DNA from 2 places in the Micromonospora sp. NPDC007208 genome. Region 1 is predicted to be linked to the other one. Evidence: predicted binding sites of a transcription regulator. Region 1 holds the regulator's gene; the other holds the start of a gene.
The links. The regulator HrcA, encoded in region 1, represses chaperone genes, less so after heat shock. The targets are predictions, from matches to a motif close to GGTTNGCACNCTCNNNNNGAGNGTGCNAACC.

Region 1 (15,480 bases):
GACCGTGCACAAGGTCGCCCCGCCGGCCGCGGCGGGTTGGAACGAGATCGACGCGCGTACCCAGTTCGCCACCGGCAAGGCCGCGATGGCCTTCGCCGGTAGCTGGCAGCAGGGCGCCATCAAGAAGGACAACCCCGAGATCGAGAAGGTCTGGGGTACGTTCCCGATCCCCGGCCCGGACGGCAAGGCGGCGCCCGGTTTCGCGGGCGGCTCGGACGTGGCGATCTGGAAGGACAGCGAGCGGCAGGACCTGGCCTGGGACTACCTGACCGTGCTGCTGAACAAGAAGAACGCGCAGAGCTTCGCGAGCAGCCTCGGCTTCTTCCCGGTCTACCAGGACCTGGTCTCCGGTGACGCGTACGCGAACGACAAGGTGATGGCGTCGTTCGCCACCACCATGCAGAACACCAAGCTCACGCCGCTCACCCCGAAGTGGGTGGAGGTCAGCCGGACCAAGACGGTGACCCAGGCGATGAACAGCTCGGTCATGAAGGGTCAGAAGACGGTCGAGAAGGCTACCGCCGACGCGGCCGCTGAGATGGAAGGCATCTTGAACAGCAAGTGAGCTTACTGACCAAGAGCGCCGAGGCGGCCGCCGCGCGGGAGACCCCCGCGCGGCGGCGTCGCCGGGTGGACCGCCTGCCCTACCTGCTGCTCCTGCCCGCACTGCTGATCATCGGGGTGTTGCTGCTCTGGCCGCTCGGCCAGGTCGTGGTGATGTCCTTCTACCGCCTGAACAGCGTCCGGCAACTGCGCGGCGATCGGGAGTGGCCGTGGGTGGGGCTCGGCAACTACACCGACATCCTCTCCGACCCGTTCTTCCTGACCGTGCTGCGCAACACGGTTCTGTTCGCCGCGGCCAACGTGTTGCTCACCATGGTGCTCGGCACCCTGGTGGGGCTGCTGCTCAACCGGCTCGGGCGCAAGATGGCGACGTTCGTGGCGAGCTGCGTGATGCTCGCCTGGGCCACGCCGGCGTTGACCGGCACCATCGTCTGGAAATGGATCTTCGACGACACGAGCGGCCTGGTCACCTGGCTGTTCAACGCGTTGCCGGACGGGCTCTCGAACAGCCTGTTCGGGCGCAGCGACTGGACCGGTTACGGGTGGTTCAACTCGCCACTGCTCTTCTTCGCCATCCTCACCCTGGTCGTGGTCTGGCACTCGTTCCCGTTCATCGCGGTGAGCGTGCTGGCGGGTCTCAAGAGCGTGCCGAGTGAGCTGCACGAGGCGGCCCGGGTGGACGGCGCCAGCCCGTGGCGGGTCTTCTGGAAGATCACCTTCCCGTTGCTGCGCCCGGTCTTCGGGATCCTGATCGTGCTCTCCACGATCTGGGACTTCAAGGTCTTCACCCAGCAGTTCGTGCTGGCCGGCGGCACCCAGGACCGGCCGACGTTCATGCTCGCCATCTACTCGTACGCCGAAGCCTTCTCTCCGCCGCCGAAGTACGGACTCGGCGCGGCCATCGCGGTGATCCTGACGCTGATCCTGCTGGTGGTCACCGGCTTCTACGTACGGATGGTGCTCAGGCAGGAGGACGAGTCGTGAAGAAGGTAGCCCTCAACGGCGCCGGGCTGCTGGTCGCGCTCTTCGCGGCGTTCCCGGTCTACTGGATGATCTCCACCTCGCTGAAGCCGAGCAACGAGATCTTCTCGGCCACCCCGCAGCCGGTGCCGACCCATCCGACGTTGGCGCACTACCGGGAGATCCTGACCGGCAACCTGATCCCCGGCGTCAGCTTCCTCGACTTCTTCCTCAACAGCGCGCTGGTCGCCGTCTCCACTGTGGTGCTCAGTGGACTGGTGGCCCTGCTGGCGGCGACGGCGGTGGCGCGGTTCCGCTTCAAGCTGCGGACCAGCTTCCTGATCATGCTGCTGGTGGTGCAGATGATCCCGCTGGAGGCGTTGGTCATCCCGCTGTTCCTGATGATCCAGCGGCTGGGGCTCTACAACACCCTGCCCAGCCTGATCCTCACGTACCTCGGTTTCTCGCTGCCGTTCGCGGTCTGGATGCTGCGCGGCTTCGTCGCCGCGGTGCCGAAGGAACTGGAGGAGGCGGCGGCGATCGACGGGGCCAGCCGGGCCCAGACCTTCCGCCGGGTGCTCTTCCCGCTGGTCGCGCCCGGCCTGGTGGCAACCAGCATCTTCTCCTTCATCACGGCGTGGAACGAGCTGATCTTCGCGTTGACGTTCATCAACGACCAGGGCAGCTACACCCTGCCGGTGGCGATGACCTTCTTCTTCGGTCGGGACGACACCAACTGGGGGCCGGTGATGGCCGCGTCCACCCTGTTCACCCTGCCGGTCATCATCTTCTTCCTGCTGGTGCAGCGTCGGATGGTCTCCGGCCTGGTGGCCGGCGCCGTCAAGGGCTGACGCCGCGCCGCGGGGGCCGACGCCGGCGCTGGGCCCCCGCCCCGGGAGGGTTGGCCGGCGTCGGACCGCCACTAGGCTGACGGTCATGACGGGCAGGGTGGCAGCGGTGAACCTCGGCATCGTGACCGAGGCGGGGTGGGCCGGCGACGCGAGCGGTCGCAGCGGCATCGACAAGCGGCCGGTGGACGGCCCGGTTCCGCTGCTCACCGGCGGCCTGGCGGGCGACTTCATCGGCGAGCGGGCCCATCACGGTGGCCCTGACCAGGCCGTCTACGCCTATGCGGAGGAGGACGCCGCCTGGTGGGTGGCCGAACTGGGCCGCGCCATATCGCCCGGCGGCTTCGGCGAGAACCTGACCACCTACGCGGTCGACGTGACGGGTGCGGTGATCGGTGAGCAGTGGCAGGTCGGTTCCGCCCTGCTTCAGGTCACCAAGCCGCGCACCCCCTGCACCACGTTCGCCGGGTTCTGGGGCGTACCGGATCTGATCAAGCGGTTCACCGTCCGGGCCTCGCCCGGCGCCTACCTTCGGGTGCTGCGCGAGGGGGAGGTCGGCGCGGGCGACCCGGTCGAGGTGGTGGACCGGCCGGCGCACGGTGTGACCATCGGTGAGGTGTTCCGGGCGACCAGCCTGGAGCCGGAGTTGTTGCCTCGGCTGCTCGACGCCGAGGATCTGCCGGAGCCGATCCGAGAGAAGGCCCGCCGCCGCCTCGCCTCCCGCGGCTGACCGCGCTGTCGCGCCGACACGCGGCCATCCTGCCCGGGTCGGGGTAGCTGGCAGCCGACAAGAACCGGAGGACGGGACCAACGGCGGACGGTTGCCCGTATTGTCCCCATCGAGGGCCTGCGGCGGGGGACCGGGTGGAGCGCGATGTCGATGGCAACGGAGGGCGGTGCCCCGGCGGCGTCACCCACCGATCCGGACTTCAAGCGTCCGGCGTTCCTGGAACTCTTCTTCGACCTGGTCTACGTCTTCGCGCTGGTCACCTTGGCGACCACGTTGGCCGAGAACCTGACCTGGACCGGCGGCGCCGAGACGCTGGTGCTGCTGCTCGCGTTCACGATGATCTGGGCGCTGACCGTGTGGGGGGCGGACAGCCTCGACCTGGAACGCCCGTCCGGGCAGGGGCAGCTCATCTGGGTGGCGGCGGTCAGCCTGCTGTTGGCCGCGGCCGCGGCCGATGCGTACGGCGATCACGCGGTGCTCTTCGCGGTCACGTACGTGCTCATCCACGCCAGCACCTCCGTCTACTACTCCCTTGTCGCCCCTGGCAGGACCCTGCTTCCCAGCATCATCCGGATCCAGATCTGGGAGGGCGTCGCCGGTGTCGGCTGGATCGGTGGGGCGGTCGTCGGCGGTTCGGGCCAGTTGCCGATCTGGGCGCTCACGGTCGTCGTCGAATACTCGGCAGCCGGGTTCGGCTGGCCGGTGCCCAGGATCGGGCACTCACGAGCGCGCGACTGGCGGCTGGCCGGAGAACGGGTGGCCGAGCGTTACCGGCAGTTCGTCATCGTCGCGCTCGGTGTCTCGATCTTCGTGACCGGAACGACCTTCAGCATGAGCGAGTACACGATGGAACGGGCCTGGGCACTGCTCGTGGTGTTCACCACCGTGGTGCTGATGTGGCGGATCTACATCTACCGGGCCGGTGAGCTGCTGACCGAGGCGATCGCCCGGTCGTCCAACCCGGCGCTGCTCATCCAGTCCGCGGCGGTCACCCATCTGATCATGGTGGCCGGAATCGTCGGCGCGGCGGTCACCAGTCACCTCGTGGTGGTCCGCCCGTGGGGTGAGACCCCGCCGTCGTGGGCTGCGGTCATCCTCGGTGGCCCGGCGTTGTACCTGGTCGGACGGGGCGTACTCGACTTCACCGTGTTCGGGCGGATCTCGCGGTCCCGGTCGGCCGGGCTGGTGCTGTTGGCGTGCGTGGCGCCGGCCACGCCCCTGCTGCCGCCGCTGCTTGTCGCGCTGCTCGCAATGACCGTGCTGGCGCTGATCGCCGCGGCGAACCTGGTGAGCACCAGGCGACACGCGCGTACGCCGGCACCGCCGACGATGCGCTGACTCGTACGGCGGCCCCTCATCGTGCTGGCGCGGCGGCCCCGACCGGGCGACCGCGCGCGGCCAGCCCTTCGCCGACCAGGGTGGTCAGCAGGACCATGTTCGCCAGCATCAGGGCGGCCAGGGGCGGAAGTAGGAAAGTGGCGGGTGCCATCAGGGCACCCAACACCACGATCGCCAGCACCCGGGACCAGAGGATCCGGCCGGTCACCACGGCATCGAACAGGACGGTGCCGAGCAGGAACAGGAGCGGTCCGCCGAGGATGGCGACCATCAGCTCGACCGGGGCGCGGCCGAACGGCCGGTCGATGACCAGCGACGTGCCGGTCGAGACCAGCACCACCCCGGCGACCATGACCAGATGGGTGTACGAGGTGGAGGTGCCGGAGCGGACCCGTTCCACAGTCGCGACGGTCGGTGGCGCCAGGATCCGCTGGACCCGCTGGAAGTAGAGCTGGAACAGGAGGACCGCGCTGAGGAACGCGACCGCGCCGGTGGCCACCGCGCCGGCCGTGAATCCGCTGCCGGCCAGCCCCGTGCCGGTGTTCAGGATCAACTCGCCGAGCGCGACGATGAAGATCGCCCGGTGCCGCTCGGAGAGGTGCACCCCTGTGAAGATCTGGCTGGCGAGCTCGGTACGCCCCAGCCCTGGCGTCGGCCAGCCGATCCGGGCTGAGCCGAGGTCGACCGCCACCGCGAGCGACCAGAGCGCCAGTCGAGCGTTCTCGTCCACGAACACGCCGGCCACCCAGGGCGTCACGGTGATGCCGAACCAGAAGAACACCCGGATGCTCCTGGCCTGGATCGGACGGTTCACCCGGGTGCCGGGGATCAGGACGGCGTCCCGGACCAGGTGAATGCCGAAGTACGCCGCGACGAAGAGCCACCCGTACCGACCGAAGGCGAACGGCGTCGCGATCGCCATCAGCAGGGTGCCGAGCATGACCAGCAGGGTGGTCGCCTGGATGATCGGCAGGCGGGGGTTGAACAGGTCGGTGAGCCAGGCGGTCAGCACCCAGACCCACCAGGCGGCCAGCAGCAGGACGGCGGTCTGCGCCGCGCCCCGAAGGGTGAGGTTCTCGGCCAGGCTGGCGGCGAGCCGGGAGAACATGAAGATGTAGACCAGGTCGAAGAAGAGTTCCAGGAACGTCGGGTACTCCGGCTCGCCGCGGCGGCGGAGGATCCGGGGAAGCGGAGCGGACGTCACTGCGGCTGCCTCCTGTGCCACCCCGCGCCCTGGGCGGGGGCGCTGCGCCCCGACCCCGCGCACCCGCCACGCTACCGACCGTACGGTGGCCGGTGAGCCGGAACGCACTCGCTCAGCGGGTGGACGTGGAACGGCCCCCTGCCATCGCTGAGCGTTGGCAGGGGGCCGTCCGACGAGCAGAAGTCAGCGGAGCCAGGGGATGTTGCGGTCGAGCAGACCGCGCTCCTTGAGCTCCTTGCGCAGCGGGATCTCGTCGTCGACGTACCCGTCCCAGTTGATGCCCCAGTAGTTGGCGGTGTGGGTGCCCTCGCCGATCAGCTGGCGCTGCACGGGGGTGCGGTTGCGGTACCACTCGCCGTTCACGTCGGGGTGCAGCTCGTCCAGCGGACGGATCCACCGGTAGGTGTAGCCGACGAAGAGCATCTTGCGGGTGATCGTCGACAGGTTCGTCGACCGCGAGTGCCACTGCCGGCGGTCGAAGATGAAGGCGTCGCCCGGGTTGGCGGTGATCTCCACCGTGCCCTCCGGGTCGGGGTTCTGCACGGTGAGGTCCGCCGGCCGGGGCAGCGAGTTCTTGAGATGGCTGCCCGGGATGACCTTGGTGGCGCCGCGGCCGGTCTCGGAGAGGTCCGACAGCACGTACGCGACCTTCAGCGAGAACATCGGCCGAGGCAGGTTCGGGTCCATCGTCTCCGGGTCGGAGTTCTGCCGGTACCCGTCCTGGTGCCAACCCCAGTACGGCTTCTCCGGCTCGGCGGCCGGCGGGGTGACGTCCAGGTGGTTGTGGTGGGTGTAGATGTTCCAGCCGGCCAGCCCCCACATGTACGGGAAGGCGATCGGGTGGGTCAGCAGCTCACCGAAGAGCTCGTCGCGCTCCAGGAAGCCCAGCAGGTGCAGGGTGCCGTCCTTCTTGGTGGTGCCCTTCGCCTGCTCCTCCGCGTAGACGCGGTCGACCGCCGCCTCCAGCGCCGCCCGGTGGTCCTCCGTCAGGACGTTGCGCAGCAGGAGGAAGCCCTGCTCGTGGAACTCCTTGCGGTCAGTGTCGCTGATCGGTTCGTAACCGGTCCGGTCGCCGTAATCGAACACCGCGTCGTACCCCTCCCCATGAGGTGAAACCATTTCTGGCACAGGCCGCCGATCGTAACGCGGTGGCCCCGGCGTCGGGGAGGGTGTGGTGCGGGATTGGGCCGCCGTGGGACCCCACGCAGCGGGAGAAGCGCACAGAGTGAGATCTGAGCGATCAATAGCGCGATTTAACGCACATTGCCGGTTTGTGCGGTGACTGCCGGTTAAGAGATCCGGGTCGGTCAACCCTCGTTGAACACCTCGGCCACCACCTGGCCGGCGGGGCTCTGTCGGCCGTCCACCCGGCCCCACGAGCCGTCGCGGGCGGTCCACTCCAGGTCGCCGAAGCGGACCCGCTTCACCCCGTGGTCCTGGGCGTGCGACACCAGCCAGTGCGCGTACCGCCAGCCGTCGCGTTGGTCGCCCGGAGTCACCGCCAGCCCGGTCGGGTCGGTCGGGTCGGTGCCCTCCAACCCCCAGTCCAGCACGAGGTTGCGGGTCAGTTGCGCGGCAGCCGCCGCGCCGTGCATCGCCGGGGTACGCCCCACCGTGCAGGCGACCGCGCCGCTTGCGTCGCCGAGCAGGGCTCGGCTGAGCACCTCGGAGTCGTCGGCCCACTTCTGGTACGCCTCGGGGAACGCCGAGCGCTGCACCCGCTGGGCGGCGTCGGTGACGCGCATCTTCTCCCAGCCGCGCACCTTCTTGAGGGAGGCGTAGAACCGGTTGGCCGCGTAGCGCGGGTCGCGGATCTGCGCCGGAGTGCCCCAACCCTGGCTCGGTCGCTGCTGGAACAGGCCAACCGAGTCGCGGTCGCCGTCGGCGAGGTTGCGCAGCCCGGACTCCTGGTACGCGGTGGCGAGCGCGACCACGACGGCCCGCTCGGGCATGCCGCGCTTCGCGCCGATCGCCGCGATGGTCGCCGCGTTGGCCATCTGGTCGGCGTCCAACGCGACCCGTCCGTCGGCCTGCACGGTGCACTTCCGTGCCATCAGCGGCAACGTGAGGTTGTCGCCGACCTGCCGTACGACGAGCCAGACAGCGATCACGGCGACGAGGATGAGCACCACTCCACCCGCCACGGTTGCCCGAGTTCGCACCCACACCCCCAGATCGACAGTCTGACAAGCGTACGTCCCCGCCGGCCCTTCCCGGGTCGTCCGAGCGGTTTGGGCCTGACCTGGTCGGCTCCGACCGGTTCGGGGTCGGCTCCGATGTCGCGTACCGGTTGGCGACGTTCCCGCTCCGGTCGGGATCTCACCTGCCGGGTCGTTCGGTCACCCCGTCGCGGTGGGCTGTTGTGCGTGTCACCGGGTATGCGAAATCGGGAAGCGATTGACCTGTCAAGGACTTTAGTTGACATGTCAATCCGACCTACCACCCATACCCGGGCGCGTCGGTCGCCGAACGAGGAGGAGTTCCATGGGAACGCTCGATGGCAAGGTCGTACTGATCACCGGCACCGGCGGTGGTCTGGGTCGCGTGGCGGCGCTGACCTTCGCGCGCGAGGGCGCGAAGGTCGTCGGGGCCGACCTCCAGGTCGCCGGTAACGACGAGACGGTCGAGCTCGTCCGCACCGCCGGCGGCGAGATGACCGGCATCGCGCCGGTCGACCTCACCGACCCCGAGCAGGTACGGAAGCTCGTCGACGACGCTGCCGCCGCCTATGGCGGGCTCGACGTGGTCTACAACAACGCGGCCGCGCTCCGCTTCGGCCCGATGCCCGACTTCTCGGTGCAGGACTGGCGCTACACCATTACCGGGGAACTCGACATCCCGTACTTCGTGTCGAAGTTCGCCTGGCCGCACCTGGTCCAACGCGGCGGGGGTGTCATCATCAGCGCCGCCTCCATGGCCGGGATGATCGGCGGCCACGTCCCGCCGATGGTCGGTCACACCGCCGCGAACGCCGGCATCATCGGCATGACGCGACAGCTCGCGCTCGAAGGCGCGCCGCACGGGATCCGCGCGGTGGCGATCAGCCCCGGGCCCACCCTCACCCCAGCCAGCGAACGCGACCTCGGTGACAACCAGGAGGCGCGGGACGCCATCACCGCCAAGACGCTGCTCAAGCGCTTCGCGCGCCCCGAGGAGGTCGTCGAGCTGGTGGTCTTCCTCGCGTCCGACCGGGCGTCGTACATCACCGGGGCGAACTACCCGGTCGACGGCGGCGCGACCGCCTGGTAACCCGACCTTGGGGCGCCGCCGCTCCCGGTGGCGCCCCGACCGTCAGTCGTCGAGGGCGGGCACCCAGCGCGCCGGTCGACGTTCGCGGAACGCGGTGACCCCCTCGCGCCCCTCGTCGGAGAGGAAGTAGCCGGTCGAGACGGCCGAGAGCCGGGCCAGGTCGGCGCGCAACTCGGCGCTGCCCGGTCGGCGCAGCAGCTCCTTCGCGCCGGCCAGCGCCCCGGGCGCGCCGCGCACCAGCGAGTCGCAGTAGCCCCGTACCGCGTCGTCCAGCCCGTCCGCCGGAACCGAGGCCGTGACCAGGCCGATCTCGGCGGCCCGGCGGCCGTCGAAGGTGTCCCCGGTCAGGTACAGCTCGGCGGCGGCGCGGGGGTGCAGCCGGGGCAGCACGGTCGCCGAGATCACCGCCGGGATCACCCCGATGCGTACCTCGGTGAACGCGAACGTCGCCTCGTCGGCGCAGACCGCCAGGTCGGCGGCGGCGACCAGGCCCAGCCCACCGGCCCGCGCCGGCCCGCCGACCCGGGCCAGCACCGGCTTCGGGCACTCCCAGAGCGCCGCGAGCACGTCGCCCAGCATGCCGGCCGGCACCGTCCCGCTGGCGTACGCCGCGGCGGTCTCCTTCAGGTCCGCGCCCGAGCAGAAGACCGGGCCGGTGTGGTTTAGCACGATCACTCGGACCGCCTCGTCGGCGACCGCGTCCGCCAGCCCGGCCAGCAGCTGGGTCATCAGGCCGGTGGAGAGCGCGTTGCGGTTGTGCGGGCTGTCCAGGGTGAGGGTGGTCACCCCACGGGCCGTGGCGACCCGCACGAGGACGTCGGGAGAGGTCATGCCGGGCACACTAGTGGCCATGCCCGGCGTCCTTCCAGATGGTGAGACCGTCCCCGTCGACGGATCGTTGCCCGCCACCGCCACCACGTCGGTCGGCGCGCGCGGCTTCGGCGTGTACGTGCACGTGCCGTTCTGCGCCAGCCGCTGCGGCTACTGCGACTTCAACACCTACACGGCGTCCGAGTTGGGCGGCGGCGCCAGCCGCGAGGGGTACGCCGACACCGTCCTGGCCGAGCTGACGCTCGCCGCCCGGGTGCTCGGCGACAGCCCGCCACCTCGGGTCGACACCGTCTTCGTCGGCGGCGGCACGCCCACCCTGCTCCCCGCCGACGACCTGGCCCGCATCCTCGACGGCATCGACCGCACCTGGGGGCTGGCCGCCGACGCCGAGGTGACCACCGAGGCCAACCCGGAGTCGGTCACCCCGGAATCGTTGAAGCTGCTGCGGGCCGCCGGCTACACCCGGGTCTCGCTGGGCATGCAGTCCGCCTCCCCGGGGGTGCTGGCGATCCTGGACCGCAAACACAGCGCCGGCCGGGCCACCGCCGCCGCCCTGGAGGCGCGCGACGCCGGGTTCGAGCACGTCAACCTGGACCTGATCTACGGCACCCCGGGGGAGCGGGCGGAGGACTTCGCCGCCTCGCTGGAGCAGGTCGTCGCCGCCGGCGTGGACCACGTCAGCGCGTACGCCCTGATCGTCGAGGACGGCACCCGGCTCGCCGCCCGGATGCGGCGCGGCGAGCTGGCGTACCCCAGTGACGACGTGGCCGCGGACCGCTACCTGGCTGCGGAGGCCGCGCTCGACGCGGCCGGGCTCTCCTGGTACGAGGTCTCCAACTGGGCCCGCACCGAGGAGGCCCGCTGCCGGCACAACCTGCTCTACTGGACCGGCGCGGACTGGTGGGGGCTGGGGCCGGGGGCGCACAGCCACGTCGGCGGGGTGCGCTGGTGGAACGTCAAACACCCCTCGGCGTACGCCCAGCGGCTGGCCGCCGGCGCGTCTCCCGGTCTGGCCCGGGAGGTGCTCACGGTCGACGAGGCGCACATGGAGGACGTGATGCTCCGGCTGCGGCTGGCCAGCGGCCTCCCGCTGGCGGTGCTCGACGCCACCGGCCGGGCCGGCGCCGAGCGGGCGCTGGCCGGCGGCCTGCTGGCCGCCGACGAGTACGCCGCCGGCCGGGCGGTGCTCACCCTGCGCGGGCGGTTGCTCGCCGACGCCGTCGTCCGCGATCTGCTGCCCTGAGCGGCCCGCCGCCCCTGGACGGGGGCGGCGGTGGTCCGGACCGGCCGGGGGAGCGGCCGGCCCGGTTCACTTGATGAAGTTGGCAGTCATCGGGTAGCGGTACGGGGTGCCCTCGTTGGCCTTGATGCCGGCGATGATCCCGAACAGGATCTGGATCACCACGACGGCGATGCTGGGCAGGAAGAGCAGGCACCAGCTCACGAAGAGCAGCACGAACGCGATGATCGACCAGAGGATCTGGAAGTTCAGGGCGGCGAGGGCGTGCGCCCGCACGGTCGGCGACTGCTGGCCCCGGGCCAGGTAGGCGATGAGCGGGGCGACGAAGCCCAGCGGACCGAAGCTGACCAGCGCGCCGAGGGCGCCGCCGAAGTGCGCGACCAGCGCCCAGGTCTTGTCCTCGTTGTTGGCGTAGCCGCCGCCGGGGCCGCCGTAGGCCCCACCGGCCGGGTAGCCGCCGGGTGGCGGATAGCCCCCGGGCGGGGGATAGCCGCCTGCCGGAGGGTAGCCGCCCGACGGCGGTTGGTCACCGGTGGGCGGTGGATAGCCACCGGCCGGGGGATACCCGGCCGGGCCGGGCGCCCCGGACAGTGGTGCGGTGGGTGGCTCGGCCGACGGGAACGGGCCCGGCGAGGTGGGCTCCGGCGGGTAGTTGCCGGAGTCGCCCGATCCGGGAGGGCGAGGAGGTTCAGTCATGGATGTCACGGTAGGGGCCGGTGGCAACGCCGCACCAGAGCGACACCGCCTGGCGGTGCGGGCCGATCGGCCCAGCGGGGTGGCGCGGGCCGCACCGACGGGTGGCCGTTGATCATCGCGTCGGCGGGCCCGCCGACGTAGACTGGCACTCGTTACAGTCGAGTGCCAGGACGGCCCGGCCGGCCCGCAGGGCCGGCGGCCGACGTGCGACAGGAGGTGCGGAGGATGGGTCTCGACGACCGGAAACTCGCCGTGCTCCGCGCCATCGTCGAGGACTACGTCTCCACCCAGGAGCCGGTCGGCAGCAAGGCGCTGGTCGAGCGGCACCAGCTCGGGGTCTCCCCGGCCACGGTCCGCAACGACATGGCCGTGCTGGAGGAGGAGGGCTACATCCGGCAGCCGCACACCAGTGCCGGCCGGGTGCCCACCGACCGCGGCTACCGCCTCTTCGTCGACCGGTTGTCCCGGGTCAAGCCGCTCAGCCCGGCCGAGCGCCGGGCCATCGAGCGCTTCCTGGTCGGCGCGGTCGACCTCGACGACGTGGTGCACCGCACGGTGCGGTTGCTCGCCCAACTGACCCGGCAGGTCGCCGTCGTGCAGTACCCGAGCCTGGCCCGCTCCTCGGTGCGTCACCTGGAGCTGGTGCCGATCTCCACCACCCGGCTGATGCTCGTCATGATCGCCGACACCGGGCGGGTGGAGCAGCGACTCGTGGAGCTGCCCGGGCCGGTGCCCGCCGACGACGTCACCGACCTGCGCCGACTGATCAACGAGAAGCTCGCCAACGCCCGGCTGTCCGAGACGCCACCGCTGGTGCAGGCGCTGGTGGAGGAAGCGCCGACCGGGCTACGTCCGACCATGACCACGCTCGCCACCGTCCTGCTGGAGACGCTTGTCGAACGGCACGAGGAACGGATCGCGCTCGCCGGCACCGCGAACCTCACCCGGGGCGGCCTACTCGACTTCCAGGGCTCGCTGCGGCCGATCCTCGAGGCGCTGGAGGAGGAGGTCGTGCTGCTCAAGCTCATCGGTGAGACCGAGCCGAGCACGACCCGGGTGCTGATCGGCGACGAGAACGAGTTCGACAACCTGCGCGCCGCCTCGGTGGTCAGCACCGGGTACGGCCCGGGCACCACCATCGTGGGCGGCCTGGGGGTGCTGGGGCCCACCCGGATGGACTACCCCGGCAACATCGCCACGGTGCGCGCCGTGGCACGCTACGTGGGCGAGTTGCTGGCCCAGAACTGATTGGTCAGGGCCGACGCGGCCGGCTGCGGCCGCCGACCGGCGCAACGCGAGACGAACATGAGGACACGGAACGCAGTGGCCAGGGACTACTACGGCATTCTCGGTGTGAGCCGGGAAGCCTCCGATGACGAGATCAAGCGCGCCTACCGCAAGCTGGCGCGCCAGTTCCACCCGGACGTCAATCCGGACCCGGAGGCTCAGGAGAAGTTCAAGGACATCAACGCCGCGTACGAGGTCCTCTCGGACGACCGGAAGCGGCAGATCGTCGACCTGGGTGGCGACCCGCTCGCCCCGGGTGGCGGCGGCGCCGGGGGCCCGGGCGGCCCCGGAGGCGCCGGCCCGTTCGTCGGTTTCCAGGACATCATGGACGCGTTCTTCGGCGGCGCGGGCGGTGGCGCCCGTGGCCCACGGCCGCGTACCCGCCCGGGCGCGGACGCGATCCTGCGGCTCGAACTCGACCTGCACGAGACGGCGTTCGGCGTCGAGGCCCCGATCACCGTCGACACCGCAGTGCTCTGCACCACCTGCTCCGGCGCCGGCACGGCCGCCGGCACGCACCTGGCGACCTGCGAGGCGTGCGGCGGTCGGGGCGAGGTGCAGTCGGTGCAGCGCACCTTCCTCGGCCAGGTGGTCTCCGCCCGGCCGTGCACCGTGTGCCAGGGCTACGGCACCACCATCCCGCACCCCTGCCCCACCTGCGCCGGCGACGGCCGGGTGCGGACCCGCCGCTCGCTGACCGTCAAGATCCCGGCCGGCGTCGAGGACGGCATGCGGATCCGGCTGGCCCAGCAGGGCGAGGTGGGCCCCGGCGGCGGCACCGCCGGTGACCTCTACGTGGAGATCCACGAGCGCCCGCACGACGTGTACTCCCGCAAGGGCGACGACCTGCACTGCCGGGTCACCGTGCCGATGACGGCGGCGGCGCTGGGCACCCGGCTGACCATCAAGACGCTGGACAGCGAGGAGACCGTCGACGTCAAGGCCGGCACCCAGCCGGCCAGCACGCTGCGACTGCGCGCCCGGGGCGTGCCGCACCTGCGCGGCACCGGCCGGGGCGACCTCTACGTGCACCTGGACGTGCGGACGCCGACCAAGCTCGACCCGGACCAGGAGAAGATGCTGCGCGACTTCGCCAAGACCCGTGGTGAGGAGGTCGCCGAGTTATCCAAGCAGGGCGGCTTCTTCTCCCGGATGCGCGACGCGTTCAACGGGCACGCCTGAGGTGTCCGCACCGCTGTTCCTGGTCGAGGCGCTGCCCACCGGCGACGCGCTGACCCTGGACGGCCCGGAGGGGCACCACGCCGCCACCGTGCAACGACTGCGCGTCGGCGAGGAGCTGCTGCTCGCCGACGGGCGGGGTGGCACGGCCGCCGCCGTGGTCACGGCCGTCGGCCGGGGCAGCCTGGAGGTCACCATCACCTCCCGGGGGTACGCGGACGCGCCGGTCCCCCGGATCGCGGTCGTGCAGGGCATCGCCAAGGGCGACCGGGGCGAGCTGGCCGTGCAGGCGATGACCGAGGTCGGGGTGGACGAGATCGTGCCCTGGGCCGCCTCGCGCTCGGTGACCCAGTGGCGCGGCGACCGGGGCGTACGCGCCCGGGAGAAGTGGGTGGCCACCGCCCGGGAGGCTGCCAAGCAGGCCCGCCGGCCGTGGCTGCCGGTGGTGGCCGGTGCGCCCGACGAGTCCACCGCCACGGTGGCCCGCCGGATCGCCGGTGCCGCCGCCGGGTTCGTGCTGCACGAGGAGGCCGAGGACCGGCTCACCACCGCCGAGCTGCCCTCCACCGGTGAGATCGTCCTGGTCGTCGGCCCGGAGGGCGGCATCGCCCCGGCCGAGCTGACCGCCTTCGCCGAGGCCGGCGGGCGACCCGTACGCCTCGGGCCGGCCGTGCTGCGCACCTCCACCGCCGGGGTGGCGGCCCTCAGCGTGCTCGCCACCCGCCTCGGCCGCTGGTAACTGGGGCTTCGGGCTCGATCAGGGGCGGGGAAAGACCGGCACCACCTCTTCCTCCGGCCCCAGGTCCAGCCCGGCCGGCCCGATGATCTGCGGGTCCGGCGTGCCGACCACCTCGGGGTCCTTGCCGGTGTAGTCGAAGCGGTGCAGCACGTGCCGAATCGCCTCGAGGCGGGCCCGCTTCTTGTCGTTGCTCTTCACCACCGTCCACGGCGCGTCGGCCGTGTCGGTCCAGAAGAACATCGCCTCCTTGGCCTCGGTGTACTCGTCCCACCGGTCGAGCGAGGCGATGTCCATCGGGGACAGCTTCCACTGTCGGACCGGGTCGACCTGGCGGATCGCGAACCGGGTGCGTTGCTCGTTCTGGGAGACGGAGAACCAGAACTTGACCAGCCGGATGCCCGAACGCACCAGCATCCGTTCCAGCTCCGGGGCCTGCCGCAGGAACTCCAGGTACTCCTTGCGGCTACAGAAGCCCATCACCCGCTCCACGCCGGCCCGGTTGTACCAGGAACGGTCGAACAGCACGATCTCACCGGCCGCCGGCAGGTGCGCCAGCCACCGTTGGAAGTACCACTGGGCGGCTTCCCGCTCGTCCGGCTTGGCGAGCGCCACCAC
Region 2 (15,480 bases), on a different contig from region 1:
TTGCGCAGCGAGTTGACCACCAGGGTGGAGAGCGCCTGGCCGTCCACGTCCTCGGCGATGATCAGCAGGGGCTTGCTGTTCTGCAGGACCTTCTCCAGCAGCGGCAGCAGCTCCTCGATCGCCGAGATCTTCTGGGTGGTGACCAGGATGTACGCGTCCTCAAGGACGGACTCCTGACCCTCCAGGTCGGTGACGAAGTTCGGCGAGATGAAGCCCTTGTCGAACTGGAGACCCTCGGTCACGTCCAGTTCGGTGGTGAGCATCGAACCTTCCTCGACGGTGATGACACCGTCGCGGCCGACGCGCTCCATCGCCTCGGCGATCAGATCGCCGATCGTGGAGTCCTGCGCGGAGATCGTCGCCACGTTCGCGATCGACTCCTTGCTGGTGACCTCGGCGGCACGGCCGAGCAGCGCCTCGGAGACCTTGGTGGCCGCCGCGTCGATGCCCCGCTTGAGGCCGGCCGGGTTGGTCCCGGCGGTCACGTTGCGCAGACCCTCGCGAACCATCGCCTGGGCCAGCACGGTCGCGGTGGTGGTCCCGTCGCCGGCGACGTCGTTGGTCTTGGTCGCCACCTCCTTGACCAACTGCGCGCCAAGGTTCTCGTACGGGTTGGTGAGCTCGATCTCCTTGGCGATGGTCACACCATCGTTGGTGATCGTCGGCGCACCGAATTTCTTGTCCAGGACGACGTTGCGCCCGCGCGGGCCGAGGGTGACCTTGACCGCGTCCGCGAGGGCGTTGACACCGTGCTCCAGCAGGTGTCGGGCGTCGTCCGAGAAGCTCAGGATCTTCGCCATAAATGTCCCTTCGAAGCGCCATTGCCCCGGCCCGGCGAGCCGGACCGGGGCAGTGGCACTGATCGGTTGCTTACTTCTCGATGACCGCGAGGACGTCGCGGGCGGAGAGCACCAGGTACTCCTCGCCGGCGTACTTGACCTCGGTGCCGCCGTACTTCGAGTAGAGGACGGTGTCGCCGATTTGCACGTCAACCGGAACCCGGTTGCCGTTGTCGTCGACGCGCCCCGGGCCCACAGCGAGGACGGTGCCCTCCTGCGGCTTCTCCTTGGCGGTGTCGGGGATCACGATGCCCGACGCCGTGGTGGTCTCAGCCTCGTTCGCCTGGACCACGATGCGGTCCTCGAGCGGCTTGATCGCAACCTTGGTCGCGGTAGTCACGGGCATACCCTCCTGGGGTACTGGTTTCGTTGCTGGCCAGCGGGGCTGACCAGCGTCAATCTGCCTCATGCCACCGGGCGGTGCCGTCGTCGCGGGTGCCGGTCCGCCTGGCGTGCGCACCCGGGTCGCGAGACCCGGAAGCTGGCACCCTCAGGGTGAGAGTGCTAATCGCAGGTTATTCCGTGGCTAGCACTCCGTCAAGGAGAGTGCCAGCGCGTCGCGCCCCGCCAGCCAGGATTTCCGGGGTGGCCGGGACAATAGCCGGGTGGATCTCGATCAACTGGCGGCGCTGCGTACCCCCGAGGGGTCGGCCGCGCTCACGGCGGCGGCCGGGCTGGCCGGCGGTGATCCACTGGTCGCGGCGTCGGCGCTGCGCTCGGCCGGGGTGCCGCCGACGTTGGCCGCGGCGGCCCTCACCCAGGCCGAGCTGCGCCACCGGGCGACAGCCAAGTTCGGCGCGGCCGCCGCTGGGATGTTCCTCACCCGGCCCGGCCTGGAGCAGGCCACCCGCCGGGTGGTCGCCGACCATCGGGCCGCCCGGTTGTCCGCGGCCGGCGTGCGCACCCTGGCCGACCTCGGGTGCGGGCTCGGTGCCGACGCGCTGGCCGCCGCCCGTGCCGGCATCCGGGTGTACGGGGTGGAGGCCGACCCGGTGACCGCCGCGATGGCCGCAGCCAACGCCGAGGCGGCCGGGCTGGCCGAGTTGTTCACTGTCGAGTGCGGCGACGCGACCGGGTTCGACGTGTCAGGGGTCGACGGGGTCTTCTGCGATCCGGCCCGCCGCACGACCGGCACCGGGCGGCGGATCTTCGACCCGCGCGCCTACTCGCCACCGTGGGACTTCGTCACCGGGCTGGCCGAGCGGGTGCCGCGCACCGTGGTGAAGGTGGCGCCGGGCCTGGACCACGCGCTCATCCCGGCCGGTGCCGAGGCCGAGTGGGTCGGCGTGGACGGCGATCTGGTCGAGGCCGCGCTCTGGTGCGGCGAGCTGGCGGAGGTGCCCCGCCGCGCCACCCTCTACCGCCAGCGGGGCGCCGAGACCCACCGCCACCAGCTCACCGGCTCGGGTGCCGCCGAGGCGCCGGTCGGGCCGCCGCGCCGCTACCTGTACGACCCGGACCCGGCGGTGGTGCGCGCGCACCTCGTCGCCGAACTGGCCACCGACCTGGACGCCACCCTGGGCGATCCGAGCATCGCCTACCTCTACGCCGACCAGCCGATCCGCACCCCGTACGCGCGCTGCCTGGAGATCACCGACGTGCTGCCGTTCTCGCTCAAGCGCCTGCGGACGCTGCTGCGCGACCGTCGGGTGGGCCGCGTGGAGATCCTCAAGCGGGGTTCGGCGCTCACCCCGGAGCAGCTCCGGCGGGACCTACGGCTGGCCGGGGACGAGTCGGCGAGTCTGGTGCTCACCCGGGTCGGCGGCGCACCGACGGTGCTGATCGGCCGGCCGGTCGAATAGGACCTGACACAGGGACTAGCCTCGTCGCTGTGGCGGGACAGGGCACGCCGGCAACGGCACTGTTGGTCAAGCGCGGCATCGCGCATCGCACCCATCCGTACCGGGTGTCGCCGGACGCCCCGAACTACGGCGCGTTGGTGGCGGTGGCGCTCGGCGTGGCACCGGAGCGCGTGTTCAAGTCGCTGGTGACCGAGGTCGACGGCGCGCTCACCGTGGCGGTCGTTCCGGTCACCGGCGAGCTGGATCTCAAGGCGCTCGCGGCGGCTGTCGGCGGCAAGCGGGCGGCGTTGGCCGACCGGGCGGTAGCCGAGCGGGCAACCGGCTACGTACGCGGTGGGATCAGCCCGCTCGGGCAGCGCCGACGGTTGCCCACCGTGTTGGACGAATCCGCGCTGGACCTCCCGACGATCTATGTCTCGGCTGGTCGGCGCGGTCTGCAACTCGAACTGGCAGCGGCGGATCTGGTGGCGCTGACCGACGCCCGCACCGCGCCGTTGCAGACCCACTGACGACCGTCGTTACGTCGACTCCCCCGTGGGATACCCGGGGAGTAACAGTCGCGTTGCTGAATTGTTATCGCTCCCAACAAACTATGCACCTGCGCGGTCTTGTGGAGCCGGTGTGACGCGAAATACGTTGCCGGACACAACAAAACAACACCTCCCCCACCTCCGAAAGGACCCTGCACATGCGTAAGGGGATCCTCACCATCGCCGCCGTGGGCCTGCTCACGACCGGCGGCTTGACCGCTTGTAGCGACGACTCCGGCGACAAGGCCGCCGCCGAAAAGACCCCCAAGATCGGCGTGATCCTCCCGGACAGCAAGTCCTCGGCCCGCTGGGAAACGGCGGACCGCCGGTTCCTGGAGGAGGCGTTCAAGGCCGCCGGCGTCCAGGCCGACATCCAGAACGCCCAGAACGACAAGACTGCCTTCCAGACCATTGCCGACCAGATGATCACCAGCGGCGTCACCGCCCTGATGATCGTCAACCTGGACTCCGGCACCGGTAAGGCCGTCCTCGACAAGGCCAAGTCGCAGGGCGTCGCCACCATCGACTACGACCGGCTCACCCTCGGCGGCTCCGCCCAGTACTACGTCAGCTTCGACAACGAGACCGTCGGCAAGCTGCAGGGCGAGGGTCTGGCGAAGTGCCTGACCGAGAAGAACGCCAAGAACCCCGTCGTGGCGTACCTGAACGGCTCCCCCACCGACAACAACGCCACCCTGTTCAAGGCCGGCTACGACTCGGTGCTCAAGCCGAAGTTCGACGCCAAGGAATACACCAAGGGCCCGGACGACGCCGTGCCGGGCTGGGACGGCCCCACCGCCGCGACCATCTTCGAGCAGCAGCTCACCGCCACCAAGGGCAAGATCGACGGCGTGCTGGCCGCTAACGACACTCTCGGCAACGCCGCCATCTCGATCCTCAAGAAGAACAAGATCAACGGCAAGGTGCCGGTGACCGGCCAGGACGCCAGCGTGGAGGGCCTGCAGAACATCCTCGCCGGTGACCAGTGCATGACCGTCTACAAGGCCGTCCGGGAAGAGGCGAAGGCCGCCTCCGACCTGGCCATCGCGCTCGCCAAGGGCGAGAAGAAGGACACCGGCCAGACGGTGAAGGACCCGGAGGGTGGCCGCGACGTCCCCTCGGTGCTGCTCACCCCGAAGGCCATCTACAAGGACAATGTCAAGGACGTCATCGCCGACGGCTACGTGACCAAGGAAGAGGTCTGCACCGCGGCGTACGCCAAGGCCTGCACCGAAGCCGGCATCAGCTGACCGACGCCGCAGTACCCGCCGGGACGACCATCGCCGCCCGGCACGGGAGACCCCTCCCGTGCCGGGCGGCGCCCGCCGGACGGGCCCCGAACCTCCCTTAAGAAGGAGACCCCCGTGTCCGCGACCCCCCTGCTGGAACTCCGCGGGATCGACAAGAGCTTCGGTCCCGTCCAGGTGCTCCGCGACGTCGCCCTGACCGTCCACCCGGGCGAAGTGACCGCACTGGTCGGCGACAACGGCGCCGGCAAGTCGACCCTGGTGAAGTGCATCAGCGGCATCCACCCCACCGACGCCGGAGAGTTCCTGTTCAACGGTGAACCGGTGCACATCGGCAGCCCCCGCGACGCCGCCACGCTCGGCATCGAGGTCGTCTACCAGGACCTCGCGCTCTGCGACAACCTGGACATCGTGCAGAACATGTTCCTCGGCAGGGAGAAGCGCAGCGGCATCGTCCTCGACGAGCCGACCATGGAACAGCTCGCCGCCGAAACCCTGGCGGGGCTCTCCATCCGCACCGTCACCTCACTCCGCCAGCACGTGTCGAGCCTCTCCGGCGGTCAACGCCAGACCGTGGCCATCGCCAAGGCGGTGCTGTGGAACAGCAAGCTCGTCATCCTGGACGAGCCGACCGCGGCGCTCGGCGTGGCACAGACCGCCCAGGTGCTCGAACTGGTCCGCCGCCTCGCCGACAACGGCCTGGCCGTGGTGCTCATCTCGCACAACATGAACGACGTCTTCGCCGTCTCCGACCGGATCGCCGCGCTGTACCTCGGCCAGATGGTCGCCCAGGTGAAGACCACCGACATCACCCACGCCCAGGTGGTCGAGCTGATCACCGCCGGGCGCTCGGGCGGGCTCGGCCTCGCCACCGACCCGGGCAGCAACGGCGACGGCCCGCAGTCGGCCGACTCGATCTCAGGAGGCGTCCGATGACCACCACCGCCGTGCGGAAGGACGGCCCCGCCGCCGTCACACCGACGCCGACCGTCGGAGGCCACTTCCGCAACTACCTGAGTCGGGTACGCGGTGGCGACGTCGGCGCGCTGCCAGCCGTACTCGGCCTGATCGTGCTCTGCACCGTCTTCGCGATCATGCGGCCGTCGTCGTTCCTGTCGGCCGGCAACTTCGCCAACCTCTTCACCCAGGGCGCGGCGGTCACGCTGATCGCGATGGGCCTGGTCTTCGTGCTGCTGCTCGGCGAGATCGACCTCTCCGCCGGCTTCGCCAGCGGCGTCTGCGCGGCGGTGCTGGCCAATGTGGTCACCGTGCTCGGCTACCCCTGGTGGGTCGCCGTGCTCGCCGCCGTCGCCACCGGTGTGGTCATCGGCACCACGCTCGGCATGCTCGTCGCGAAGATCGGCATTCCGTCCTTCGTGGTCACCCTCGCCGGCTTCCTCGCCTTCCAGGGCGTCGTGCTGCTGCTCGTCAAGGACGGCACCAACATCTCCGTCCGCGACGACGTGCTGGTCGCCATCGCCAACCGCAACCTCGGCCCCACGTTGGGCTGGGCGCTGACCGCCCTCGCGGTCGTCGGCTACGCGGCGGTGCAACTGCTGCGCCACCGCACCCGGGCGGCCCGCGGTCTGATCACCGACCCCATCGCGGTGGTGGCGCTGCGGATCGGCGGGCTCGCCGTCATCCTCGGCGTCGCTGTGTACGTGCTCAACCTGGAGCGCAGCCGCAACGTCCTCATCGTTTCGCTCAAGGGTGTGCCGATCGTGGTGCCGATCATCGCGGTGCTGCTGATCATCTGGACCTTCGTGCTCCAACGCACCAGCTACGGCCGGCACATCTACGCCGTGGGCGGCAACCGGGAAGCGGCCCGCCGGGCCGGCATCGGAGTCGACCGGATCCGGATCTCCGTCTTCGTGATCTGCTCGTCCATGGCCGCCATCGGTGGCATCGTGGCGGCCAGCCGGGCCAACTCGGTCGACCCGAACACCGGGGGCAGTAACGTACTGCTCTACGCGGTCGGCGCGGCGGTGATCGGCGGCACCAGCCTCTTCGGTGGCAAGGGCCGCGTCCTCGACGCCGTACTCGGCGGCGCGGTGGTCGCGGTCATCGAAAACGGAATGGGCCTGATGGGGTACACCGCGGGAGTCAAATACGTGGTCACCGGCGTCGTGCTGCTGCTCGCCGCCAGCGTCGACGCGCTCTCCCGCCGCCGCGCGGCAGCCACCGGCACCCGCTGACCGCGCGGGAGGTAGCACCAGCATGCGCCCAGGACCAAGCCAGGATGACGTCCGACGGCAGAACCTCGGGGCCCTGCTGCGGCACGTGCACGTCCACGGGGCGACCACGCGTGCCGAACTGACCACCACGCTGGGTCTCAACCGCAGCACCATCGGCGCGCTCACCGCCGACCTGTCCGCAGTGGGGCTGGTCAGCGAAGGGGCACCGAAGGAGACCGGCCGGGCCGGACGACCGTCACTTGTCGTCCGGCCCGAGTCGGCCCGGGTCTACGCCTACGCGTACTCGGTGGAGGTGGACCGACTGCGCGCGGCCCGGATCGGGCTGGGCGGCGCGGTCCTGGACCGCCGGGACCTGGACCGGCCGCGCGGCCTGCTGGCCGCGGAGGCCGCGCCGCTGCTGGCCGGCGCGGTCAAGGAGATGCAGCAGCTGGTGCCGGCGGACGCGATCTGCGTCGGTGCCGGCGTCGCGGTCTGCGGCATGGTCCGCCGGGACGACGGCCTGGTCCGACTCGGTCCCACCACCGGTTGGGTGGACGAGCCGATCGGCGCCGCCCTCGCCGACGAGTTGGGCATCGACGTACCGATCACCGTGGGCAACGTCGCCGACGTCGCCGCGTTCGCCGAGCACGCACGGGGTGTGGCGGCGGGTTGCGACAACGTCCTCTACCTGTACGGCGACGTCGGCGTGGGTGCCGGCATCATCGCCGGTGGGCGCCGGCTGACCGGGCACGGCGGGTACGGCGGCGAGGTCGGGCACATGAAGGTGGTCCGCGACGGCAGGCCCTGTGAGTGCGGCTCCCGAGGTTGCTGGGAGACCGAGATCGGCGAGCACGGTCTCCTGCGCGCTGCCGGACGCTCCGACGCCCGTGGCCGCGACGCGCTGCTGGCCGTCTTCGACGCCGCCGACCGGGGCGACGCCCGAGCCCAGACGGCGGTCCGCCAGGCCGGCGACTGGCTCGGCTTCGGGGTCGCCAACCTGGTGAACATCTTCAACCCCGAGATGGTCATCTTCGGCGGCACCATGCGTGACCTCTACCTCGCGGCGGCGGCCCAGATCCGCAGCCGGCTCAACTCCAACGCGCTCGGCGCCTGCCTGGAGCACGTCCGGCTGCGCACACCGAAACTGGGTGCGGACGCGCCCCTGATCGGTGCCGCCGAGTTGGCCTTCGAACGGCTCCTCGCCGACCCCCTCGACGTGGGCTGATCCGCGTACGCTGTCCGGCGTGGATGTCGAGCTGCGCGCCTCCGACGACGACCGCAACCGGGTGGTCGCCGCGCTGCACCAGCACACCGCGGCGGGCCGGCTGACGCTCGACGAGTTCTCCGACCGGGCCGGTGCCGTGTGGACGGCCCGCACCCTCGGTGACCTGGCCGCGCTGACCCGTGACCTGCCGGCCCTGCCCGACCCGGCCGCCGGCGTCGGCCGCGTGGAGCGCGGGCGTCAGGAGCTGCTGATGGTCTTCGCCGCCGCGGCGCTCACCCTGCTGCTGCTCGGCGGCCTGCTCGCCGTCACCCGCTGATCCGGGTCGCTGCGCGATGAACTGATCGCGCGATCAGTCCGTACCAGTGGGCGGACGGGCAACCGGCAGGGTACGGCTGCCCGGTCCAGACGCGTTCCGGTCCGGACCGAGGAGGCACCACAGACATGGCACCGCTCAGATCCCCCCATCGCCGACTGGGCACCCGGACCCACCGAGCGGCAATGTTGCTCATCGCGATCATCGCGGGGGTCGGTGTGCTGCCCGGCGTGGCCGTCGCCGCGCCCGCCGGTGGCCAGCAGCTCAACGCCGCCGACATGACGCTGCTCAACGGGGTGCGGCTGGCCGGGCTGTGGGAGATGCCAGCCGGCCAGATGGCCGCCGAGAAGGGACAGTCGGCGAAGGTCCGGGAGATCGGCGCCGGCATCGCCGGCGAGCACCAGAAGCTCGACCAGCTCGTGGTCGACGCGGCCAACAAGTTGGGCGCGACGATCCCCAGCGAGCCGACCGCCGAGCAGAAGGGCTGGCTGGCCGAGATGCAGAAGGCATCCGGCGCCCGGTTCGACCAGATCTTCGTCACCAGGCTCCGGGTCGCCCACGGCAAGATCTTCCCGGTGATCGGCGCGGTCCGGGCCAGCACCCGGGACGCCACCGTCCGCAAGCTCTGCGAGGACGCCAACGCGTTCGTCCAGCACCACATGCAGATGCTGGAGAGCACCGGGCTGGTCCGCTGGCCGGAGCTGCCGCCGGCCGCGCTGCCCGCCCCGGGTCAGGACGGGCTCCTGGCCGCCGCCTCCGCCAACTCCGGCCCACAGGTCGGAGTCAGCAGCACAGTCGTCTGGCTGGTCTTCCTCGCCGCGCTGGGCACGGGCGGCATCGCCACCTACCGGATGTTGCGCCGCAGCTGACCAGTCAGCGGTGGCCTGGATGGTGGCTCGCGTCAGCGGTCGACCTGGGTGAAATCCCAGGAGTGCGGGGCGCGGGCCACCAGCAGGGCGGGCGGGTCCGGCAGCGGGCGCGGGCTGCTGCGCCACTTGGAGATCACCACCACGCGGTGGTCGGTGGAGGAGAAGACCTCGCTGGAAACGTGCAGCGGGTCATGCTCCAACTCGGGCAGGGCGGTGTCGCACACCCAGGTGATCAGGTCGGCGACCCCGTACGCCTCGGCGCGCGCTTCCCACATCCGCACGATCATGTCCGCCGCTCCCGTCACACGCTGACCGTGGTCAACGGCAGTGCCGAGTCGGCTGGCAGGTCCAGTCGGCTCGGAGCGACCCCGGCGGCGACCAGGTGCGAACCGAGCGCGGCCACCATCGCGCCGTTGTCGGTGCACAGCTTCGGCCGGGGTACCCGGACCTGGATGCCGTACTTCTCGGCTCGCTGCTCGGCCATCGCCCGCAGCCGCGAGTTCGCCGCCACTCCCCCGCCGATGACCAGGGTCTCGATGCCCTGCGCCCGGCACGCGGCGAGCGCCTTGCTGGTCAGTACGTCACAGACCGCCTCCTGGAAGGACGCGGCCACGTCGGCCACCGGCACCGGCTCGCCGGCACGCTGACGGGCCTCGACCCACCGGGCCACCGCCGTCTTCAGGCCCGAGAACGAGAAGTCGTACCGGTGGGCGGCGAGATCCTTCGCGGCGGTCAGGCCGCGGGGGAAGGCGATCGAGGCGGCATCGCCGGCCCGAGCCTCCCGGTCGATGGGCGGACCGCCTGGGAACGGCAGTCCGAGCAGACGGGCGACCTTGTCGAACGCCTCCCCGGCCGCGTCGTCGATGGTGGCGCCCAGCGGGGTGACACCCCGGGCCAGGTCGTCGACGAGCAGGAGGGACGAGTGGCCGCCGGACACCAGGAGCGCGATGGCGGGTTCGGGCAGTGGGCCGTGCTCAAGGGTGTCCACCGCGACGTGGGCGGCGAGGTGGTTGACGCCGTAGACGGGTTTCTCGGCGGCGAGCGCGTACCCCTTGGCGGCGGCGACGCCGACCAGGAGCGCGCCGGCCAGCCCGGGCCCGGAGGTGACCGCGATCGCGTCGATGTCGGCCAGCGTGACGCCTGCCTCGGTCAGTGCCCGGTCCATGGTCGGCACGATGGCCTCCAGGTGTGCCCGGCTGGCCACCTCCGGGACCACACCCCCGAACCGGGCGTGTTCCTCGACGCTGGAGGCGAGCGCGTCGGCAAGCAGGATGTGCCCCCGCACGATGCCGACGCCGGTCTCGTCGCAGGAGGTCTCGATTCCCAGGATCAGTGGTTCGTCAGCCATGGTCGTGTGGTCCGTCTCCGGTCGGCTCGGCGTCGCGCCGCATGACCAGCGCGTCGGTGTTGCTCGGTTGGTAGTAGCCGCGCCGCACCCCGATCGGCTCGAACCCGTACGTCGCGTAGAGCCGCTGGGCCGCGGCGTTGTCCACGGCGACCTCCAGCAGGGTGCTGCGGGCGTCGCGCCGGACCGCCTCGGCGAGCAACTCCTCCAGCAGGGCGCGGCCCACGCCGCGCCGCTGGGCGTCCCGGCGGACGGCGATGTTCTGTACCCACACCTCGTCCGGCGGAGCGCCGGCGAGCCCGGCGTAGCCGAGCAGCGAGCCGTCCGCGTCGACGGCGACCCGGTAGTGGTGTCCGTTGGCGAGCTCGCTCCAGAACATGGCGGGCGACCACTTTTCGGCGCCGAAGAGGTCCGCCTCGATCGGCAGCACGTCGTCGATGTGCCACCAGCGGAACGGTTCGAGCCGTACCGCCGTCATGGCAGGACCGGTTTGCGGCCGGTCGCCGCCACCGCGTCGGGGCGGCGCAGGTAGAGCGGGGTGAGCCTTTCGCTGGGGGCGCCCGCCCGGACCCGCTCGGCGGCGAGCAGCGCCAGCACGGTCGCGTCCGGGTAGCGCGGTTCGACCCGAACGGGCAGGTCCAGAACCTCGGCGTACCGGTGCGCCCCGTCCCCGACCGCGATCGTCGCGCCCAGTTCACGGGCGCGCGCGGCGGCGACCGCCGGCGCGGACACCTCGGGCCCGACGATCCGCTGGCCGGCGCCGTCGTAGACGGCCCAGTAGAGCTCCTTGCGTCGGGCATCGCTGGCGGCCAGGACCGGCGCGCCGGACGCCGCCGGGTAGCCGATGGCGTCCAGCGAACAGACGCCGTACGTGGGGATGCCGAGCACCTGACCCATTGTCGCGGCGGTGACCAGGCCGACCCGCAGCCCGGTGAACGGCCCCGGGCCGAGCCCGGCGACGATGGCGGTCAGGTCACGCGGGCGCGCGTCGGCGTCGGCGAGGACCGCATCCACCTGGGGCGCGAGCAGCTCACCGTGCGCGCGGGCGTCGACCGTGCACCGCTGCGCCCGCGACGCCACGCCGTCTGCCGAGACCTCTACCAGCGCCGCGGTGACCGCGGGGGTCGAGCTGTCCACCACGAGTACGAGCACGGTAAGCCAGCCTAGCCGCCCCGCCGCAGCCCTCAGTCACGCCCCGCCCCGCCACCGTCCAAGGCCCTCCCCCCGCCGCAGGGCTGCCCCGTCGCCGTAGCCCCTCCGTGCGGCCTTGCAGCGCCACAGCAGGAGCCACAGCACCACCAGCAGGGCGAGGGCGAGCACCGACCAACCGTCCAGCCCCGAACGAGCGGTGGAGCCACATCCCTGAATGAGCGTGATGTCTGTGAGTCATCGTGATGACTCACAGACATCACGCTCATTGAAGTAAGGCGGCCCACCATCCGCCGCCAGATCACGGACCGGGCGATTCTCGGGGCCGGATCGACGGCAAGCCGCCGATCTGCCGCAACGGGATCGCGGACGTCTCGCCCTTGGCCCACCGTGCCGGGATGTCATCCACTCGCCTTGTCACCCTTCTCGGCGCTGCCGTGCGGCAGCAACGACATCTGCGCGACCTGAGTCAGCGTCAGTTGGCCGCGCTGGCCGAGGTCGACCAGGCAGCGGTGGCCCGGTTCGAACGCGGTGAGCGAGCGCCGACCATCGCCGTGCTGGAGCGGTTGCTTGCAGCTATGGATGTGCAGTTGATCATCGGGGTTGAGCCGTTGGACGCGCACCTCGACGCCCGGATCGACGGCTTGGCCGCCCGGCCGATCGCCGAGCGAATCGACGGGCTGGCATTGGATCGGCTGCTGGATCGGCTCACCGACTTCCCGCAGGTGATCACCGGATGCGCCGCGGCGCTGCTACAGGGCGCGCCGGTGCCGGTCGACGCGCTGGAGATCGCCCTGCGCTGGCAGGACTCCAAAGCGTTCACCCGCTGGCTGGAGACGAACTACGGCCAGCGGTGGAACGCCCGCTGGGGTGAGTTCGGCGGGGTGTGGTTGGAGCCCGAAGAGCCGGGCGAACACCTGTGGTCGACCCGGTACGGCGAGATCAGGGCCACCATGTGCGACGAGCTGCCCGAGACGATCGAGGTGCGCCACGGTGGGCGGAGTTACCAGGTGGTGCCACTCGTCGAGCTGGAACTGAGCGAGCCACGCGCCGCCGAGTTGCTGCGCCGCTACCGGGACCGGCAGCTGGCCAGCGACGGCTGAGCCAGTGCCGGTCCAAACCAGCAGCAGGACGTCGACGAGCGGCTCAGCCGGCGGTGCGCTCCCAGTCGATGGTGGGCAGGCCGGCGTCGGCCAGTGCCTTGTTGGCGGCGCTGAACGGGCGACTGCCGAGGAAGCCACGCGGGTTCATCGGGCTGGGGTGACCCGCCTCCAGCACCACATGCTGCGGATTGGTGACCAGCGCGGCCTTCTTACGGGCGTAGCCACCCCAGAGCAGGAAGACCACCCGGTCCGGTGCCGCGTCCAGTGCGCGGATGGTGGCGTCGGTGAACTCTTCCCAGCCGGCGTTGGCGTGCGAGCCCGGGGTGGCCTGACGGACGGTCAGCACCGCGTTGAGCAGCAGCACACCCTGGGCGGCCCACCCGTCGAGATTGCCGCTGCGCGGCTTGGGGACGCCCACGTCCTCGCCCAACTCCTTGAAGACGTTGCGCAACGACGGCGGCACCGTCACACCGTCACGAACGCTGAAGCTCAACCCGTGTGCCTGCCCGGCCCGGTGGTAGGGATCCTGCCCGAGGATGAGCACCCGGGTGCCCTGCGGCGGGCAGAGCCGGTATGCCGAGAACAGGTCCTCCAGAGGCGGGAAGACGGTCTGCGTCGCGTATTCCCGGGCGACGAACTCGCCCAGCGCGACGGTGCGTGCCGGGTCGAGGTGCGGGGTGAGCACGGCACGCCACTGCTCCGGCAGGAGGGCCAGCAGATCCAGGGCGGGAGCGTCGTCGGGCATCGGAAACCTCTCACAGCGCGGGTCGGTCCCCCGCACTCTAGGCATCGGGTACGACAGCCGCCGACCTAGCCCAGGTCGGCGAGCCGCCGGGCCCAGTCGCCGCCGATCGGGTCCAGCTCGACGATGCGGGTGTCGTCGTCGCGGCGGTCGATGCGAACCCGCAGGTGCGCGTCCACCAACTGCTCGACCAGGCCCTCGCCCCACTCGACAACGGTCACCGAGTCGTCCACCGACGCGTCGAGGTCCAGGTCGTCGATCTCGGCGCGCGGGTCGGTGGCGTCACCCAACCGGTACGCGTCGGCGTGCACCAGTGCCACGCGGCCGCCCCGGGCCGGGTCGGGGCGGTGCACCCGGGCGATCACGAAGGTCGGCGAGGTGATGTCCCCGAGGACACCGAGCCCGGCGCCGATGCCCTGGGTGAGCGCGGTCTTGCCGGCGCCCAGCGGGCCGGTCAACAGCACCAGGTCGCCGGCGCGCAGCAGCCCGGCCAACCGCCGGCCGAAGTCCCGAGTGTCCTCGACGGTAGGCAGCTTGACGACGTGACTCACCGATCCTCCACGCTCTGCAATGACTCCAGGAACCGCGCCAGCGCGGCGTTGACCTCGTCCGCGTGCTCCAACATGACCACGTGGCCGCTGTCCTTGATCTTCACGAACTCGGCGTGCGGCAACCGGCGGACGATCTCCTCGGAGTGGGTCACCGGAGTGATCATGTCCTTGTCGCCGACCACCACCAGCACCGGAGTCGCCGCCAGCGCCGCCAGCGCCGGAAAGCGCGAGTGGGTGGCCAGGGTCCGCAGGTAGCGGGTCACCGTGTCGGCCGACGTCCGGGAGTTCATCGTCTCCACGTAGGACACCAGCGACGGGCTGGGCTTGCGGGTGCCAAAGCCATACTTGCGGGTCAGCAGCCAGGCCACGTTCGACGTCGACTTGCGGGCCTTGTCGATCACCGGCCCGCCGTACCGGGTGGCGTTGCTGACCATGTAGAGCACCGGGCCACCGACCCGGCCGAGCAGCGCGGGCGCGACCAGCTTGGTCTCCGCGATGAGCCCGCCCGACGTGGCCATCAGGACGGTGCCCACCACCCGGTCACCGAACAGCTCCGGGAACAGCTCGGCGAACGCCATGATGGTCATGCCGCCCATCGAGTGGCCGACCAGCACCAGCGGCCCGTCCGGGGCGGTGCGGTCGATCACCTCGCGCAGCGTCCGTCCGAGCACCGTGAGGTCGTACTCCCCGGTCTCCAGCCGGCCGGACCGGCCGTGACCGGGCTGGTCGTACGCCACGATGCGGTAGTCGCCGCGGGCGGCGAGCATCTCGCGCTGGAAGTGGAACGTCCCCATGTCCAGGCAGAAGCCGTGCACCAGCACCACCGTCGGGCGCCCCGGCACCGGTCGGGTCGGCTCGACCACCTCGACGTGGATGTCCGTGCCGTCCGGCAGCTCCAGGCGGAACGCCTCGTCGTACCGCTGCTGGTCGAACGTCTCGTGCGCGTAGCGGTCGGCCGGGTCGGCCTTGAGCCGGCGGACCAGGGTCCGCTCGGTCGCGACGCCAGCCGCCAGCCCCGCCGCGGCCACCCCGACCGCCGCGCCGACGATGCCCGCGACGCGACCCGCGGCCGTCCGCGGACGCGGAATGCGGTAACTCATGGTTTCTCGCCGTCGTAGACCCGGGGCACCCGCGTGCCGCCGAACCGGGTGACGATCTCGTAGTTGATCGTGCCGACGGCCTCGGCCCAGTCGTCCGCGGTCGGCTCACCGTCGGCGCCGCTGCCGAACAGCGTCGCCACGTCGCCGTCGGCCACCGGGTCGTCGCCGCAGTCGAGCACGAACTGGTCCATGCAGACCCGCCCGGAGATCGTCCGGCGTACGCCGCCGAGCTGCACCGGCCCGGTGTTGGACGCGTGCCGGGGAACCCCGTCGGCGTAGCCGAGCGGCACCACGGCCAGGTTCGCGTCGGCTTCCGTCGTGTAGGCGTGCCCGTAGGAGATGCCGGTGCCGGCGGGCACCCGCTTGGTGAGCATCACCCGGGCGCGGGCGGTCATCGCCGGCCGCAACCCGTACGTCTCGCCGGCCACCGGGGAGAGCCCGTAGATGGCCAGGCCGGGGCGGACCAGGTCGAAGTGGGTGTCCGGGCGGGT

Region 2: groES (co-chaperone GroES) is a predicted target of HrcA. The motif match lies at 1,319-1,349, and genes of this name have one in related genera.

Annotation. Positions count from the first base shown of each region.
Region 1 is NZ_JBIAFG010000007.1:239,213-254,692, reverse strand. It holds gene ACFYL6_RS17330 (sugar ABC transporter substrate-binding protein) at 1-565, shown strand, start outside; gene ACFYL6_RS17325 (carbohydrate ABC transporter permease) at 562-1,548, shown strand; gene ACFYL6_RS17320 (carbohydrate ABC transporter permease) at 1,545-2,375, shown strand; gene ACFYL6_RS17315 (MOSC domain-containing protein) at 2,461-3,102, shown strand; gene ACFYL6_RS17310 (low temperature requirement protein A) at 3,247-4,440, shown strand; gene ACFYL6_RS17305 (low temperature requirement protein A) at 4,457-5,644, opposite strand; gene ACFYL6_RS17300 (phytanoyl-CoA dioxygenase family protein) at 5,828-6,730, opposite strand; gene ACFYL6_RS17295 (hypothetical protein) at 6,952-7,812, opposite strand; gene ACFYL6_RS17290 (SDR family NAD(P)-dependent oxidoreductase) at 8,129-8,893, shown strand; gene ACFYL6_RS17285 (enoyl-CoA hydratase-related protein) at 8,936-9,724, opposite strand; gene hemW (radical SAM family heme chaperone HemW) at 9,744-10,967, shown strand; gene ACFYL6_RS17275 (DUF4870 domain-containing protein) at 11,034-11,660, opposite strand; gene hrcA (heat-inducible transcriptional repressor HrcA) at 11,886-12,908, shown strand; gene dnaJ (molecular chaperone DnaJ) at 12,984-14,129, shown strand; gene ACFYL6_RS17260 (16S rRNA (uracil(1498)-N(3))-methyltransferase) at 14,131-14,865, shown strand; gene ppk2 (polyphosphate kinase 2) at 14,884-15,480, opposite strand, start outside.
Region 2 is NZ_JBIAFG010000003.1:497,878-513,357, forward strand. It holds gene groL (chaperonin GroEL) at 1-800, opposite strand, end outside; gene groES (co-chaperone GroES) at 871-1,185, opposite strand; gene ACFYL6_RS08660 (methyltransferase domain-containing protein) at 1,445-2,641, shown strand; gene ybaK (Cys-tRNA(Pro) deacylase) at 2,671-3,150, shown strand; gene ACFYL6_RS08670 (sugar ABC transporter substrate-binding protein) at 3,330-4,421, shown strand; gene ACFYL6_RS08675 (ATP-binding cassette domain-containing protein) at 4,536-5,354, shown strand; gene ACFYL6_RS08680 (sugar ABC transporter permease) at 5,351-6,613, shown strand; gene ACFYL6_RS08685 (ROK family protein) at 6,636-7,817, shown strand; gene ACFYL6_RS08690 (DUF1707 domain-containing protein) at 7,837-8,133, shown strand; gene ACFYL6_RS08695 (DUF4142 domain-containing protein) at 8,259-8,999, shown strand; gene ACFYL6_RS08700 (hypothetical protein) at 9,032-9,286, opposite strand; gene tsaD (tRNA (adenosine(37)-N6)-threonylcarbamoyltransferase complex transferase subunit TsaD) at 9,301-10,347, opposite strand; gene rimI (ribosomal protein S18-alanine N-acetyltransferase) at 10,340-10,822, opposite strand; gene tsaB (tRNA (adenosine(37)-N6)-threonylcarbamoyltransferase complex dimerization subunit type 1 TsaB) at 10,819-11,496, opposite strand; gene ACFYL6_RS08720 (hypothetical protein) at 11,533-11,664, opposite strand; gene ACFYL6_RS08725 (helix-turn-helix domain-containing protein) at 11,892-12,596, shown strand; gene ung (uracil-DNA glycosylase) at 12,640-13,341, opposite strand; gene tsaE (tRNA (adenosine(37)-N6)-threonylcarbamoyltransferase complex ATPase subunit type 1 TsaE) at 13,407-13,889, opposite strand; gene ACFYL6_RS08740 (alpha/beta fold hydrolase) at 13,886-14,989, opposite strand; gene alr (alanine racemase) at 14,986-15,480, opposite strand, start outside.